2 regions of the Erwinia sp. V71 genome follow, and region 2 is predicted to be linked to the other one. Evidence: predicted binding sites of a transcription regulator. Region 2 holds the regulator's gene; the other holds the start of a gene.
The links. Region 2 encodes PurR, which represses purine synthesis genes. Its sites were predicted from a motif close to CANGCAAACGTTTGCNTG; they were not measured.
Positions count from the first base shown of each region.

Region 1: the regulator PurR is predicted to act here: its motif matches at 3,325-3,342, upstream of purE (5-(carboxyamino)imidazole ribonucleotide mutase).

Region 1 covers NZ_CBFFRK010000145.1:2,165-9,846, forward strand. Annotated here, with positions in the region: gene folD (bifunctional methylenetetrahydrofolate dehydrogenase/methenyltetrahydrofolate cyclohydrolase FolD) at 1-114, shown strand, start outside; gene ybcJ (ribosome-associated protein YbcJ) at 114-326, shown strand; gene cysS (cysteine--tRNA ligase) at 432-1,820, opposite strand; gene ppiB (peptidylprolyl isomerase B) at 2,063-2,557, shown strand; gene lpxH (UDP-2,3-diacylglucosamine diphosphatase) at 2,557-3,282, shown strand; gene purE (5-(carboxyamino)imidazole ribonucleotide mutase) at 3,425-3,934, shown strand; gene purK (5-(carboxyamino)imidazole ribonucleotide synthase) at 3,931-4,995, shown strand; gene ybbP (putative ABC transporter permease subunit YbbP) at 5,080-7,497, opposite strand; gene ybbA (putative ABC transporter ATP-binding protein YbbA) at 7,494-7,682, opposite strand, start outside.
Region 2 covers NZ_CBFFRK010000033.1:13,165-20,846, reverse strand. Annotated here, with positions in the region: gene rnt (ribonuclease T) at 1-621, shown strand, start outside; gene ACSZO1_RS09695 (Grx4 family monothiol glutaredoxin) at 724-1,056, opposite strand; gene ACSZO1_RS09690 (C40 family peptidase) at 1,471-2,292, shown strand; gene ACSZO1_RS09685 (YnhF family membrane protein) at 2,368-2,457, opposite strand; gene purR (HTH-type transcriptional repressor PurR) at 2,748-3,773, shown strand; gene punR (DNA-binding transcriptional activator PunR) at 3,770-4,714, opposite strand; gene punC (purine nucleoside transporter PunC) at 4,831-6,021, shown strand; gene cfa (cyclopropane fatty acyl phospholipid synthase) at 6,351-7,499, shown strand; gene ACSZO1_RS09660 (riboflavin synthase subunit alpha) at 7,536-7,682, opposite strand, start outside.

The DNA.
Region 1 (7,682 bases), on a different contig from region 2:
CGTGCCTCTTATATCACGCCAGTGCCGGGTGGTGTCGGGCCAATGACCGTCGCCACATTGATTCAGAACACACTGCAGGCATGTGAAGAGTACCACGATGGAGAGGCAGAATAATGGCGACGTTTTCTCTGGGCAAACACCCACATGTCGATTTATGCGATCTGCTGAAGCTGGAAGGCTGGGTCGAGAGCGGTGCGATGGCGAAAGCGCTGATTGCGGATGGTCTGGTGACCGTTGATGGCGCGGTGGAAACCCGTAAACGCTGTAAGATTGTCGCAGGTCAGGTCGTCGACTTTGACGGCAATCAGGTGAAAGTCATCGCCTGATGATAAAAAAACGGCAGCGCAGGCTGCCGTTTTTTTATGGGGATGGAAGCGGCTCGCTGCCCCATCATGATCTTCCCCCGCTTACGGGGGAAGGAACACAAGCGATTACTTGCGACGCCAGCTGGTGCCCTGTGGACCGTCTTCCAGAATAATGCCCAGCGCATTCAGCTTGTCGCGTGCCACATCCGCCTGCGCCCAGTCTTTCGCCTGACGCGCTTCAAAGCGCATTTTAATCAGCGCTTCAATCTCCGCCACTTCATCATCGTTGCTCTGCGCACCGCTCTGCAGGAACTGCTCCGGGTCCTGCGCCAGCAGGCCCAGCACTGCCGCGATCTTTCGCAGTTTCGCCGCCAGACCATTTGCAGCGGCCACATCTTCGGTTTTCAGGCGGTTGACTTCACGCGCCATATCAAACAGCACGGAATAGGCTTCCGGGGTGTTGAAATCGTCATCCATCGCTTCACGGAAACGGCTTTCAAAGGCTTCACCACCGCTTGCTGTCGCCGCAGGATCGGTATTGCGCAGTGCGGTATACAGACGCTCCAGCGCGGCACGCGCCTGCTTCAGGTTATCTTCGCCGTAGTTCAGCTGGCTGCGATAGTGACCTGACATCAGGAAGTAGCGCACCGTCTCAGCATCAAAGTGCGCCAGCACATCACGCACGGTAAAGAAGTTGCCGAGAGATTTCGACATCTTCTCGCGATCAATCATCACCATACCGGAGTGCATCCAGTAGTTAACATACGGGCCATCGTGAGCACAGGTTGACTGGGCAATTTCGTTTTCATGATGCGGGAACATCAGATCTGAACCGCCGCCATGGATATCAAAGTGTTCGCCCAGCTGCTTGCAGTTCATCGCCGAGCACTCGATATGCCAGCCAGGACGGCCCGCGCCCCACGGTGACGGCCAGCTTGGTTCGTCCGCTTTCGACATTTTCCACAGCACGAAATCCATTGGATTGCGTTTCACATCCGCCAGCACTTCGACGCGCGCGCCCGCCTGCAGTTGCTCCAGATCCTGACGTGACAGCTTGCCGTAATCTGCATCGCTTTCCACCGAGAACATCACATCACCATTTTCAGCCACATAGGCGTGTTCACGAGCGACCAGCTTCTCCACCAGCTCGATAATCTCGCTGATATGGCGGGTCGCACGCGGTTCCAGATCCGGCGGCAGGATATTCAGTGCAGCAAAATCCTTATGCATCTCCGCGATCATGCGGTCAGTCAGTTGATCGATGGTTTCACCATTTTTGTTGGCACGTTTGATAATTTTGTCGTCAATATCGGTGATATTGCGCACATAATTAAGCTGATAGCCGCAATAACGCAGATAACGCGAAACCACATCAAAGGCAACAAAAGTGCGACCATGGCCGATGTGACACAGGTCGTAAACGGTGATTCCGCACACGTACATGCCAATTTTTCCGGCATGAATAGGTTTAAATTCCTCTTTCTGACGACTCAGGGTGTTGTAGATCTTTAGCATTGAGACATTCCGTATTGACGTGTGCGGGTTAACGAAATTAAAACTGAAGGGGTATTTTGCCGTATTGTTCCCGTTAGCGCGAGGTAATGCAACAATATAACAGTTATCCGGTGCGAATCGCCCTGCTGACGCGTCATCACAATTTGTGATATAAGGAGCGTCTATTAAAGCTGGCCCGGTACGATTTTCCATCCTGCCGTGAGCACAGTCATGTAAAACTCCCACCTTAACAGGACGAGATTATGGTTACTTTCCAGACTAATCATGGCGATATCGTGATCAAAACGTTTGACGATAAAGCCCCCGCTACCGTGAAAAATTTCCTGGATTACTGTCGTGAAGGTTTCTACGACAACACCATTTTCCACCGTGTCATCAACGGCTTCATGATTCAGGGCGGTGGTTTTGAGCCAGGTATGAAGCAGAAAGCGACCAAAGAAGAAATCCGTAACGAAGCGAACAACGGCCTGAAAAATACCCGTGGTACGCTGGCAATGGCACGTACTTCCGCACCGCACTCTGCAACGGCGCAGTTCTTTATCAATGTGGCAGATAACGACTTCCTGAACTTCAGCGGCGAATCCCTGCAGGGCTGGGGTTACTGCGTGTTCGCTGAAGTAGTCGAAGGTATGGACGTGGTGGAGAAGATCAAAGCGGTTTCTACCGGTCGCAGCGGTATGCACCAGGACGTGCCAAAAGAAGACGTGGTCATCCAGAAAGTGACCGTCAGCGAGTAATGTCACGCACGCTGTTTATCGCAGATCTGCATCTGTGTGAAGAAGAACCGGCAATCACTGCCGGTTTTCTGCGTTTTTTACAGCGCGAAGCCATGCAGGCTGACGCGCTGTATATCCTTGGTGATCTGTTTGAAGCCTGGATTGGCGATGACGATCCGAACCCTCTGCATGCAGAAGTCGCCGCAGCGCTGCTGGCGCTAAAGCAGCATGGGGTGCCCTGCTACTTTATCCACGGCAATCGCGATTTCCTGCTCGGCCAGCGTTTTGCACGTGCCAGCGGCATGGTTCTGCTGCCGGAAGAGCACCGTCTCGAACTGTACGGCAAGTCGCTGCTCATTTTGCATGGCGACACGCTGTGTACCGATGACGAAGGCTATCAGCGCTACCGGCGCAAAGTGCATCAGCGCTGGCTGCAGAAACTCTTTCTCGCCCTGCCGCTGTTTATCCGTCAGCGCATCGCCGTGCGCATGCGCGCTGGCAGCAAAAATGCCAATCGCCATAAATCGGAAACGATTATGGATGTCAATCAGCAGGCCGTCGTCGGGGCGATTCAGCGCCATCATGTGCAATGGATGATCCACGGTCATACCCATCGTCCGGCAGTCCATGCACTGCAGGCAGAGGGACACACCGTCGAGCGAGTGGTGCTGGGTGCCTGGGATCAGCAGGGCTCAATGATCCAGGTGGATGCCAGCGCCGTTACCCTCAGCGCCTTCCCTTTCTGAATACACGCGGCGAAAAAGCGCAATTTTGCCCGCAGCAGCAGTGACGCAACCGTTTTCCTTGCTGCCGAGTCATGCTATTCTCTCTGCCCTTCCCACCTGCCAGCGCAGGTGAAGTTTGTACAATCACAGGAGTCAGACTCGCATGTCATCCAACGCCGCCCCAGCCCGTATTGCTATTGTCATGGGTTCGAAAAGTGACTGGGCCACCATGGAATTTGCCGCCGAGATCCTTACCGCCCTCGATGTGCCGTTTCACGTGGAAGTGGTTTCCGCACACCGTACTCCGGACAAACTGTTCAGCTTTGCTGAAAGCGCCGCGGATAATGGCTATCAGGTGATTATTGCTGGTGCCGGTGGTGCTGCGCACCTGCCAGGCATGCTGGCCGCCAAAACGCTGGTGCCGGTACTCGGCGTACCGGTGCAGAGTGCTGCGCTGAGCGGCGTCGACAGCCTCTACTCCATCGTGCAGATGCCGCGCGGTATTCCGGTGGGTACACTGGCGATTGGTAAAGCAGGAGCCGCGAATGCAGGACTACTGGCAGCGCAGATTCTGGCGATTCACGACGCTGAACTGGCGGCGCGTCTGGCAAACTGGCGTCAGAGCCAGACCGATGAAGTCCTGAACAATCCAGATCCACGGGGTAATGCATGAAACCGGTTTGCGTATTAGGTAACGGTCAGCTTGGACGCATGCTGCGTCAGGCTGGCGAACCGCTGGGTATTGCGGTTTATCCCGTTGGACTGGACGCCGAACCCGAAGCGCTGCCGATTCAGCAGAGTGTGATCACTGCGGAAATCGAACGCTGGCCGGAAACTGCATTAACGCGCGAGCTGGCCAGCCATCCGGCCTTCGTCAATCGCGATATTTTCCCACGCCTGGCCGACCGCCTGACGCAAAAGCAGCTGCTCGATCAGCTGGGTCTGGCGACGGCACCGTGGCAGTTACTGGCATCCGCTGACCAGTGGCCACAGGTGTTCGCCTCACTGGGTGAACTGGCTATCGTGAAGCGCCGTACCGGCGGCTATGATGGCCGCGGCCAGTGGCGTCTGCGTGCAGAGCAAACCGGCGAACTGCCGCAGGATTGCTACGGTGAGTGCATCGTCGAACAGGGGATTAATTTCTCCGGCGAAGTGTCACTGGTCGGCGTACGCGGACACAACGGCGCAACGGTATTCTATCCCCTGACCCACAATCTGCATCAGGAAGGCATTCTGCGCACCAGCGTTGCGCTGCCGCATCCCGATGCCGCGCTGCAACAGCAGGCGGAACAGATGTTGTCAGCTATCATGCATGAGCTGAACTATGTCGGTGTGATGGCGATGGAATGCTTTGTGGTGCCGGAAGGCCTGCTGATTAATGAGCTGGCGCCGCGGGTGCACAACAGCGGCCACTGGACGCAAAATGGTGCGTCAATCAGCCAGTTCGAACTGCATCTGCGTGCGATTCTCGATCTGCCACTGCCAAAACCGGTCGTGAATACGCCATCGGTCATGGTTAATCTGATTGGCACCGATGTTAATCTGCAGTGGTTACAGCAACCGCTGGTTAATCTGCACTGGTATGAGAAGGAAGTCCGCCCGGGACGTAAAGTGGGCCATCTGAATCTGAACAGTGTGCACCCAGCTGAGCTGGTGCAGACATTGCAGGCGCTGACGCCAATGCTGCCGCCAGAATATGCCAGCGGCATCGCCTGGGCGATTGAGAAGCTGTAGTTCATCGTCACCTGATGCATAAAAGCCCCTGTCTTTACAGACCGGGGCTTTTTTATCGGCGTAAATCTCTGCTATCGCGCGGGTTTACTCCATACCATAGCTTCTGAACAGCGCCTTACCCTGTAACAACCGTACGCCCAGCCAGCCGCCACATAATGACAACAACAGCGCGCCAGTGAGTGGCAATACCAGCCACAGCAGCATATCGGGCTGCCACGGGAAATCGAACACTTTGCGCTGCAGTCCCCATAGTGCAGCTTCAGCACCAATCGCCGCCGCAATACCGGATACACTCCCCAGCAACGCAAACTCACTCCACAACGTCCCACGCAATAGCTTTTTGCTGGCACCCAGAATGCGATACACCACCAGTTCCTGACGCCGCTGGCGCATACCCACCTGAATTTGTGCCAGCAACAGCAAAATGCCGCAGGCGGTTACCAGCACGACCATGATTTCCAGCGCCTGGCTCACCTGAGTCAGCACCTGACCGATTTGCTTCAGAATGCTGCCCACATCCAGCAACGTCAGCGTCGGGAACTCACGGTTTAACTGTGCCAGCAGCTGCGGGTTATTATCCACGCGAAAGCTGGTCAGCCAGGTTTGCGGCAGCTGATCCAGGCTGTTCGGCGGGAAAATAAAGAAGAAAAACGGCCGCAGGCTCTCCTGATCGATGGCGCGCAGACTGGTAATTTTCGCCTTAAAGGTTTGTGTATCGCCGCTAAACGTCAGTTCATCGCCCAGCTTTAGCCCAAGCCTGTCGGTCAGCTCTGCCGCCATCGACACTTCTCCCGGTTTCGCAGGCCAGCTTCCGGCCACCACCGGACTGTTATCCGGCAGCTGTTCCAGCCAGGTAAGGTTTAACTCGCGGTTATAGGTATTATCCTCGCGTGGATCTACCGGCTGACCATTGGTCTCTGTCAGGCGCACACGCACAATCGGGTAAAAGGTTTCCGCTTTCACCTGATGCTGTTGCAGGAAATGGCGCACAGGCTCTACCTGCTCATTGGCAATATTTAACAGATAGAAATTAGGGCTGTCCGGCGGCAGTTGCTGTTGCCAGCGATCCAGCAGATCGCCACGCATCACCAGCAGCAATGCCAGTAACATAAACGACAGGGAAAATGCCGCCAGCTGACTCAGCGTGGTCAGTGGCTGGCGCAGCAAACGGTTGATCGCCAGACGAAATGCCAGATTGCGTACCGAAAGTCTGCGCAACAGCAGCAGACTTCCCCAGCCCAGAGCGCCAAGCAACAGCGCCAGCAGAACCACGCCTGCCAGCAATGCCCATAACAACGTACTGCCGCCAACCAGCAAGGCCAGCAGCCCCACCACCACCAGCGCCATCAGCGGCAGATACACCTTCAGCGGCCAGATCTGCGCCACGGTATCACGGCGCAGAACACGCAATGGCTGCGTCGCCAGCAGCAAAAGATACGGACGCAATCCCACCAGCAGCGAGATGGTAAACAGCGCCCCCAGCGACCACACCCATGGCCAGAGGCCGGATGGCGGTAACGTGACCGGCAACACGGGTTTCAGCATTTGCAACAGGAAGGCCTCAAACCCCAGTCCCAGCAAACCTCCCGTCAGTGCCGCCAGCAGTAACACGGCCAGCCACTGACCAATGATCAGTTTACGCAGCGCAAGGCGGTTAGCCCCCAGCGTCTTCAGCACCGCCACCAGATCGTAGCGGCTACGGCAGTAGTGGCTCATCGCCACCGCCACCGCAGAAATCGCCAGCATTAGCGTCAACAGAGCAGAGAGCAGCAGGAACTGCTGTGCACGCTGTAGCGATCGGCCCAGCGCATCCTCGGAATTATCGACACTTTGCCAGCGCTGGTCGGCGGTTAATTTGGGCTCAATCCAGCTGTCATAACGTCCAAGTTGCACGGCATCACCGGCAAATTTATAACGCCAGGTCAGGCGGCTGCCAGGCTGAATCGCGCCGGTTTTCTGCGCATCCGCCAGATTCATCAGCAGACGTGGCGCGGTCTGGAAGGGGTTGAATCCGGCATCGGGCTCCTGAAAAATCTCACCCGCAATGCGCAGCGTGGTATCACCGACATCCAGCATGTCACCAATGCGCAAATTCAGCAGCGCCAGCAGACGTGGCGCGACCAGCACGGTGCCAGGTTGTGGCTTCATGCTGGCCGGTTCGGTAACCAGCTGACCAAATAACGGATACGCATCGTCGACCGCTTTCACATCAGCCAGCTGCGGCGTGTTATCAGCAAAGGTCATGGTCATAAAACTGAGCTGGCGACTGATCTGCAACCCTTCGCTGCGCGCCTGCTCCAGCCATTCGGTGGGCGCTTCATGGGTGCTGCGCAGCGTGCGGTCGCCCGCCATAAACTCACGTCCCTGCTGACCCAGCCCTTTTTCCATACGATCGCTGATCGATCCCAGCGCCAGCACACAGGCTACCGCCAGCGTCAGCGCCAGCCAGACAATCAGCAGAGACGGCGAGCGCCATTCGCGCCAGAACCAGCGCCAGATCATGCCTCCTCCCATAATTTACCATCGCGCAGACGCAGGCGACGATCGCAACGCGCCGCCAGCTGTTCATCATGGGTGACCAGAATCAGAGTGGTGGCAAAATCACGGTTGAGGGAAAACAGCAGGTCGGCGATGCGATCACCGGTTTTACGATCGAGATTACCCGTCGGTTCATCAGCAAACAGCAG
Region 2 (7,682 bases):
CCGGTAGTCATTGATGTGGAAACCGCCGGTTTTAACGCCAAAACTGACGCGTTGTTAGAAATTGCTGCCGTCACCTTAAAAATGGACGAAAACGGCTGGCTGGAAAAAGACCAGACTCTGCATTTTCATGTCGAGCCATTTGAAGGTTCCATTCTCGTGCCGGAAGCGCTGGCCTTTAACGGCATTGACCCGCACAACCCGCTGCGTGGCGCAGTCAGTGAGCATGATGCGCTGCATGCCATTTTTAAGCTGGTGCGTAAGGGAATCAAAGACAATAACTGTAATCGGGCGATTATGGTGGCGCACAATGCCACTTTTGACCTGAACTTTATGAACGCCGCAGCAGAACGCGCCACACTCAAGCGTAACCCGTTCCATCCGTTTGTTACCTTTGACACCGCGGCGCTGAGCGGACTGGTGGTGGGACAAACCGTGCTGGCGAAAGCCTGTAAAGCGGCAGGTATTCCGTTTGACAGCACTCAGGCGCATTCGGCGCTGTATGACACCGAGCAAACCGCGGATCTGTTCTGTGAGCTGGTGAATCGCTGGAAACGCATGGGCGGCTGGCCACTGGCACCGCTGGCGGACGATGATGTAACGGATGAGAGCGACGCGGGCTGATAAGCGCCTTCCCCCGGCTGGCGGGAAGGAAAAACTGCGCATCGTTATAACGAAAAAAAGGCGGAGATTTTCGCCTTTTTTCATTCTGTACGTTAACGCGAATTATTCTGCGTCTTTGTGCTTCGCCGCCGTCTCTTTGATCAGCGTCTGCAGTTCACCGCGCTGGAACATCTCCACCACGATATCGCTGCCACCAACCAGTTCACCTTCAACCCACAGCTGCGGGAAGGTCGGCCAGTTAGCATATTTTGGCAATTCAGCACGGATGTCCGGGTTCTGCAGGATGTCCACATAAGCAAAACGCTCGCCACAGGCAGACAGCGCCTGCACAGTCTGGGCAGAGAAGCCGCAGCTTGGCAGCTTAGGGGAACCTTTCATGTACAGCAGGATTGGGTTTTCTGCGATCTGGCGCTGAATTTTTTCAACAGTACTCATATTGGCCTTCCTTAATTCGTTACTTCGTGTCAGCTATTGTAGCGGTACTGTGTCACCTGTGAAAACGACATTTTGCACCACGATAGCGCTGAAAGGCCCATTATGCCAAATCCCGGGAATAAAATAACAATTACTTCGCATTTCCGGCGATTAAAACCATTAATACCTTGCAATAATATTGGTGAGATAAGCAGCTGTTTTGGCTCATTTATGACACTGATAACATTAATAAACTGATTAATCCAAAAAGCGCTTACCTTTTGCGAAAAAGTTAGATTAGAATTGCCAGACCCTGCCGCCATGCGCGACAGACAGAATCACGGCCCCATGACTGACACCGGCTTAACAGTGTGTTGTCGTGGGATATGAGTGTGGTCCTCTCAGAGGCGAATGAGAGCTTAATCTTAAATAACCATGCGTTTATTCATCACACTATTTATGCTGGCCTTTGCCCAGCTGTTCTTTAATCTGGCGCACGCATCGCCACATACCCCTATGAATGCCAGCCAGCAAAAGGCTGAGAAGAAAAGCGCCAGCGCGGATGAGCGCCGCAAGAAACGCCCGGTCAAAACCAGCGAAAAGAAAACCAGCAACAAAACCAGCAAACCCGAAAAGAAAACCCGCCAGACTCCCGCGCAGACCACGCAAACGAAGAAGAAAACCAGCGTTGCCGCCCTCTCCCTCAGCAAAGCCAAAAACAGTGGTGAAGAGAAAAAACTGCTGGTTAAACGTTATGCGCCGCAGCGTAAACGCAAAGGCGCAGAAGAGAATGATGCCGCCAGTGTGGACAATGGCCCGTTAAAAATGAGCAAAGCGCACCGCGAGCGCTACCAGAAAGCCCGTGAAACCGCGATGAACAAACTGATGGGCCAGCTCGGCAAGCCCTATTTATGGGGCGGTAACTCACCGCGTTCCGGCTTCGACTGCAGCGGGCTGGTGTGGTATGCCTACAAAGATCTGGTAAAAATTAAGATCCCCCGCACGGCTAATGAAATGTACCACCTGCGTGATGCCGCGCAGATCAAGCGTGAATCACTGGAGAAAGGCGATCTGGTGTTCTTCCGCATCAACAATCGTGGTGCAGCGGATCATGTTGGCGTGTACCTCGGTAACGGCAAATTTATCCAGTCACCGCGCACCGGCAAAGATATTCAGATCAGCGCCCTGAGCGAAGAGTACTGGCAGCGCCACTATGTCGGCGCGCGCCGTGTGATGACGCCGAAAACCATCCGCTAACCTTGTTGCGCAAACAAAAAAACGCCTGATGCATGCATCGGGCGTTTTATTTTTAACGACTAAATTGCTGTAAAATCAGTTCAATACCGCTACAAAACTGAACGCAATAATCATCAGCAGCACGCCAACAGTGGTCATCAGCGATAACTTCAGATCAGTATCCATCTACGACTCCTTAAAAGACCCTACAAATAATACCTGTAACTATTTTCCCACAGTAGCGGGTAAAAATCTCGTGTTCTGCTCACAGCCTTGATAGAATTCCTTTTTTTCGTTGCGCAACAACTGCAACAGCGTGTGCCTGTGCCTTGCCGTGTTTCCTGACGTCAGTCTCCTTCCCGACGTCATTCAGCTGCAACATACTGACTGCTCGCCACCCTAATACGAGCATAAAACGCAAACGTTTAACTTGATTTCAATCAAAGGGTTAACATAAACCCGGGAGTACCAGTTTCATGGCAACAATTAAAGATGTGGCGAAACGCGCCGGTGTCTCCACCACCACGGTTTCTCATGTCATCAATAAAACCCGCTTTGTCGCGGAAGAGACGCGCGAAGCGGTGTGGGCCGCCATTAAAGAGCTGCACTATTCGCCAAGCGCGGTGGCGCGCAGTCTGAAGGTCAACCACACCAAATCGATTGGTTTGCTGGCGACCTCCAGTGAAGCGCCCTATTTTGCGGAAATTATTGAAGCCGTGGAAAACCGCTGCTTCGCCAAAGGCTATACGCTGATCCTCGGCAACGCGCATAACGATCTGCAGAAGCAGCGTGCCTATCTGTCGATGATGGCGCAAAAACGCGTCGATGGTCTGCTGGTGATGTGCTCGGAATACCCGGACGATCTGCTGCAGATGCTGGAAGAGAACCGTAACATTCCGATGGTGGTGATGGACTGGGGCGAGTCGCGCGGCGATTTTACCGATACGGTACTGGATAATGCCTTCGAAGGCGGTTATATGGCAGGCCGTTATCTGATTGATCGTGGCCATCGCGATATCGGCGCCATTCCCGGCCAGCAGGAGCGCAATACCGGGGGTGGCCGCCACGCCGGTTTCCTGAAAGCACTGAGTGAAGCCAATATTCCGCTGCGCGAAGAGTGGATTGTGCAGGGCGACTTTGAACCGGAATCCGGCTATCGCGCGATGCAGCAAATTCTGGCGCAGAAACAGCGCCCTACCGCGGTATTCTGCGGTGGCGATATTATGGCCATGGGCGCGATTTGTGCGGCTGATGAGCTAGGACTGCGCGTGCCGCAGGATATTTCGGTGATCGGTTATGATAATGTGCGCAACGCGCGCTACTTCACTCCGGCGCTGACCACCATCCACCAGCCGAAAGAGCGCCTGGGACAAACTGCGTTTGATATGTTGCTGGATCGTATCACCAGCAAACGCGAAGAATCGCAGACCATCGAGGTACATCCGTCGCTGATTGAGCGCCGTTCAGTTGCCGATGGTCCGTTCGTCGATTATCGCCGTTAATCTCCTGTACCGGCCACTATGCTGGCCGGTGACAGCTCTTCACGCAGCCACTCTTCATTCATCGTTTCCGCACTGCCAAGATACTCCAGCAGCCAGCTCAGCGCCGGTGAGGCACTTTGTTCCGCCCAGGTGACACAGCAGTGGCTGTCGGGGAATGCCGTCGTCAGCGTCAGCTCCGCCAGTTTGCCCTGTGCAATGAGCGGCGCAGCGAGATGCCCGGGCACCATACCGACACAAAGTCCTGCCTGCAGGCACTCCATCGCGCTGCGCCAGTGCGGTGCCACCAGCCGCCGCTGGTTATCCAGCGTCCAAGTATTGCGCCGTGGCAGATTACGTGAGGTATCTTCCAGCGCCAGTGCCGGCCACTGGCGAATGGTGTCATCATCAATCACACCGGACAGCTGTGCCAGCGGGTGCTGCGCCTGAACCACACAACGCCAGTTCAGCGCCCCCATATCGCGAAAACCAAAGCGTCCCCCGACCGGGCTCGCCTGGGTAGCGCCAATCGCCATATCCACACGACCATCATCCAGTGCATCCCAGACACCATTAAATACCTCGCAGGAGATATGCAGTTCCATATCGGGGAAATGGCGATAGAAATCCAGCACCAGCTGATTGGTACGCTGCGGTTTGACGATGGCGTCAACTGCAATACTTAACTGACCACGCCAGCCATTTGCCACCTGCTGACACTGGCGACGGGTGGCGAGCATTTTTTTGATAACAATGCGCCCCTGTTCAATAAACACCTTACCCGCTTCCGTCAGGACCACATCACGGTGACGACGTTCAAATAAGGGCACTGCCAGCCACTGCTCCAGCTGACGCACGGTATAACTGACCGCAGACGGCACACGATGCAATTCGCTGGCCGCCGCACTAAAACTGCCGGTACGCGCGACAGCATCAACCACTTCAAGAGAATGTTCTGACCACATGTTCTGCTCACAAATTTTTTGCACGCAACGGGCAAATATTAGCGTTTCACAACGCGGGATGCACCCGCTTACACTCTGCGCGTGATATTTACCTGCAAAAGAAGAGTTGTTCCCCGATGAAATCAAAAGGATTTATGATCTACCTGGCCTTGCTCAGCATGCTGGGTTTTCTCGCCACTGATATGTACCTGCCCGCCTTTGGCGCGATGCAACAGGATCTCGCGACGCAACCCGGCGCGATCAGCGCCAGTCTGAGTCTGTTTCTGGCCGGTTTTGCCTGTGCACAACTGATTTGGGGGCCGCTGTCAGATCGTATTGGCCGTAAGCCGGTGCTGATCATCGGCCTGGCGCTGTTCGCTCTCGGCTGTGCCGGGATGATGGCGGTTCATGACGCCACGCTGCTGCTGGTACTGCGTTTTGTGCAGGCCGTTGGCGTTTGTGCGGCGGCCGTCAGCTGGCAGGCGCTGGTGGTGGATCGCTACAGTGGTGCGCAGGCAAACCGCGTGTTCGCCACGATTATGCCACTGGTGGCGCTCTCGCCAGCGCTGGCGCCGTTGCTGGGCGCATGGTTACTGGAGCATTTTCACTGGCGGTCGATCTTTATTGCGCTGTTGTTGATCGCACTGGCACTGCTGATCCCGACGCTGCGTTTGCCTGCTGCTGGCCATAAAACCGCAACGGCGGAATCAGTGAGTTTTCTGCAGTTACTGAAATCACGCAGTTACAGCGGCAATGTACTGATCTATGCCGCCTGCTCCGCCAGCTTTTTCGCCTGGCTGACCGGTTCGCCGTTTATTCTCGCCGACCTGGGGCTGTCGCCCGCAGATATTGGTCTCAGCTATCTGCCACAGACCATCGCCTTTTTAATCGGCGGTTTTGGCTGCCGTACTCTGCTGCAGCGTGTTGACGGTAAACAGCTGTTACCGTGGCTGCTGCTGGGTTATGCCATCAGCGTTGCCGCGCTGTTTGCCGTGGCGCTCTCAACGCAGGCGACACTGACGGCATTGCTGATCCCATTCTGTGGCATGGCGATGGCCAATGGTGCAATCTACCCGATTGTCGTGGCTAATGCGCTGCTACCCTTCCCTCATGCCACCGGCAAAGCGGCTGCGCTGCAGAATATGCTGCAGCTGGGGCTGTGCTTTGTCGCCAGTATGGCTGTTTCTGCCTTGATTACTCAGCCACTGCTGAGTACCACGGCGATTATGCTGAGCACCATCGTACTTGCCGCGGGCGGTTATGCACTACAATTAGCCGATAGCGCGCAGGAAGAAGAAAGTCACACCCCTGCCACCTCACAGCCATAGAAATGACTTAATTAGCAAGCTAACAATAATATATTGAATATTGCCTTACGTGAGCATATACTCGTTTAAGGCAATAAATCATAACAAATAATTAACATCATTATGTCAGACCAGACAGGGTTGTCGTGGTGTTTCCTGGCAAGGCATTGACTACACACCCCTGCAAATAATACTCCGGCTACTTTGCCGGGTGTTTTTCATTCAATTTCAATCCTCTGTGTTACGTCGGATATCAGGCGCACGGTTCAGTCCGTGAGTTCTCTCACCATCCTGCAGAAATTGGCTATGCTGATTCTCAGGTTCAGATCACAACGAGTGATGGAGAAGCTATGAGTTCATCGTGTATAGAAGAAGTGAACCTGAAAGAAAACCACTGGTTTCGCATCGTCCAGGAGCTGTTACAGACAGCCGATATCGAAGTGAACGGTACGCGCCCCTGGGATATTCAGGTTAATAATCCCGAACTTTTCCGGCGAATAGTCGAACAGGGTTCACTGGGGCTGGGCGAAAGTTATATGGACGGCTGGTGGGAATGTGAACGGCTCGATATGTTTTTTCATCGGGTGCTGAAACATAAACTCGACCAGCAACTCCCCCACCATTTCAGCGATACCCTGCGTGTCGTCGCCGCGCGGCTGACCAATCTGCAGTCCAGACGACGCGCGTGGATCGTTGGCAAAGAGCATTATGATCTGGGCAATGATCTGTTCTCGTTAATGCTCGATTCCCATATGCAATACTCCTGCGGCTACTGGAAAGAAGCCTCCACGCTGGAAGAGGCGCAAAATGCCAAGCTGCAGATGATTTGCGAGAAACTGCAGCTGCAGCCCGGGATGTCATTGCTGGATATCGGCTGTGGCTGGGGCGGACTGGCGGAGTATGCCGCACGTCATTACGGCGTCAGCGTGTATGGTGTGACCATTTCAGCTGAGCAGCAGAAGCTGGCACAGCAGCGCTGCGAAGGTCTGGATGTCAATATTGTGCTGCAGGATTATCGCGATCTGGAGCAGAAATTTGACCGCATCGTTTCTGTCGGCATGTTTGAACATGTCGGGCCAAAAAATTACGCCACCTATTTTGCGGTCGCCAATCGCAACCTGAAAGCGGATGGCTTGTTCCTGTTGCATACCATCGGCGCGCTGAAAACCAATATGGATGTGGACCCATGGATCAACCGCTATATTTTCCCGAATGGCTGTCTGCCTTCCGCCCGCCATATCACTGATGCCAGTGAGCCCTATTTTGTGATGGAAGACTGGCATAACTTTGGCGCGGATTACGATACCACCCTGATGGCCTGGCATCAGCGTTTCCTCGCCAGCTGGCCGCAACTGACGCAGAACTATGGTGAGCGCTTTAAACGGATGTTTAGCTACTATCTGAATGCCTGCGCCGGTGCGTTTCGTGCGCGTGATATTCAGTTATGGCAGGTGATGTTTAGTCACGGAGTGGAAGGTGGATTGCGGGTTCCGCATTAGCAGCATGGGCGGCAGTGATGCCGCCCTTTGCGTGGTTTATTCCGCCTGCTCTTCTGCCGCGGCCGCCAGCAGTGCGGCTTCACGCTGCGCCAGTACGCGTTCCACGGTTTGCACGATAGCCTGAGTCTGCGGATCAATCTCGATATTCACTTTATGACCCAGCTTTTTACTGCCCAGCGTGGT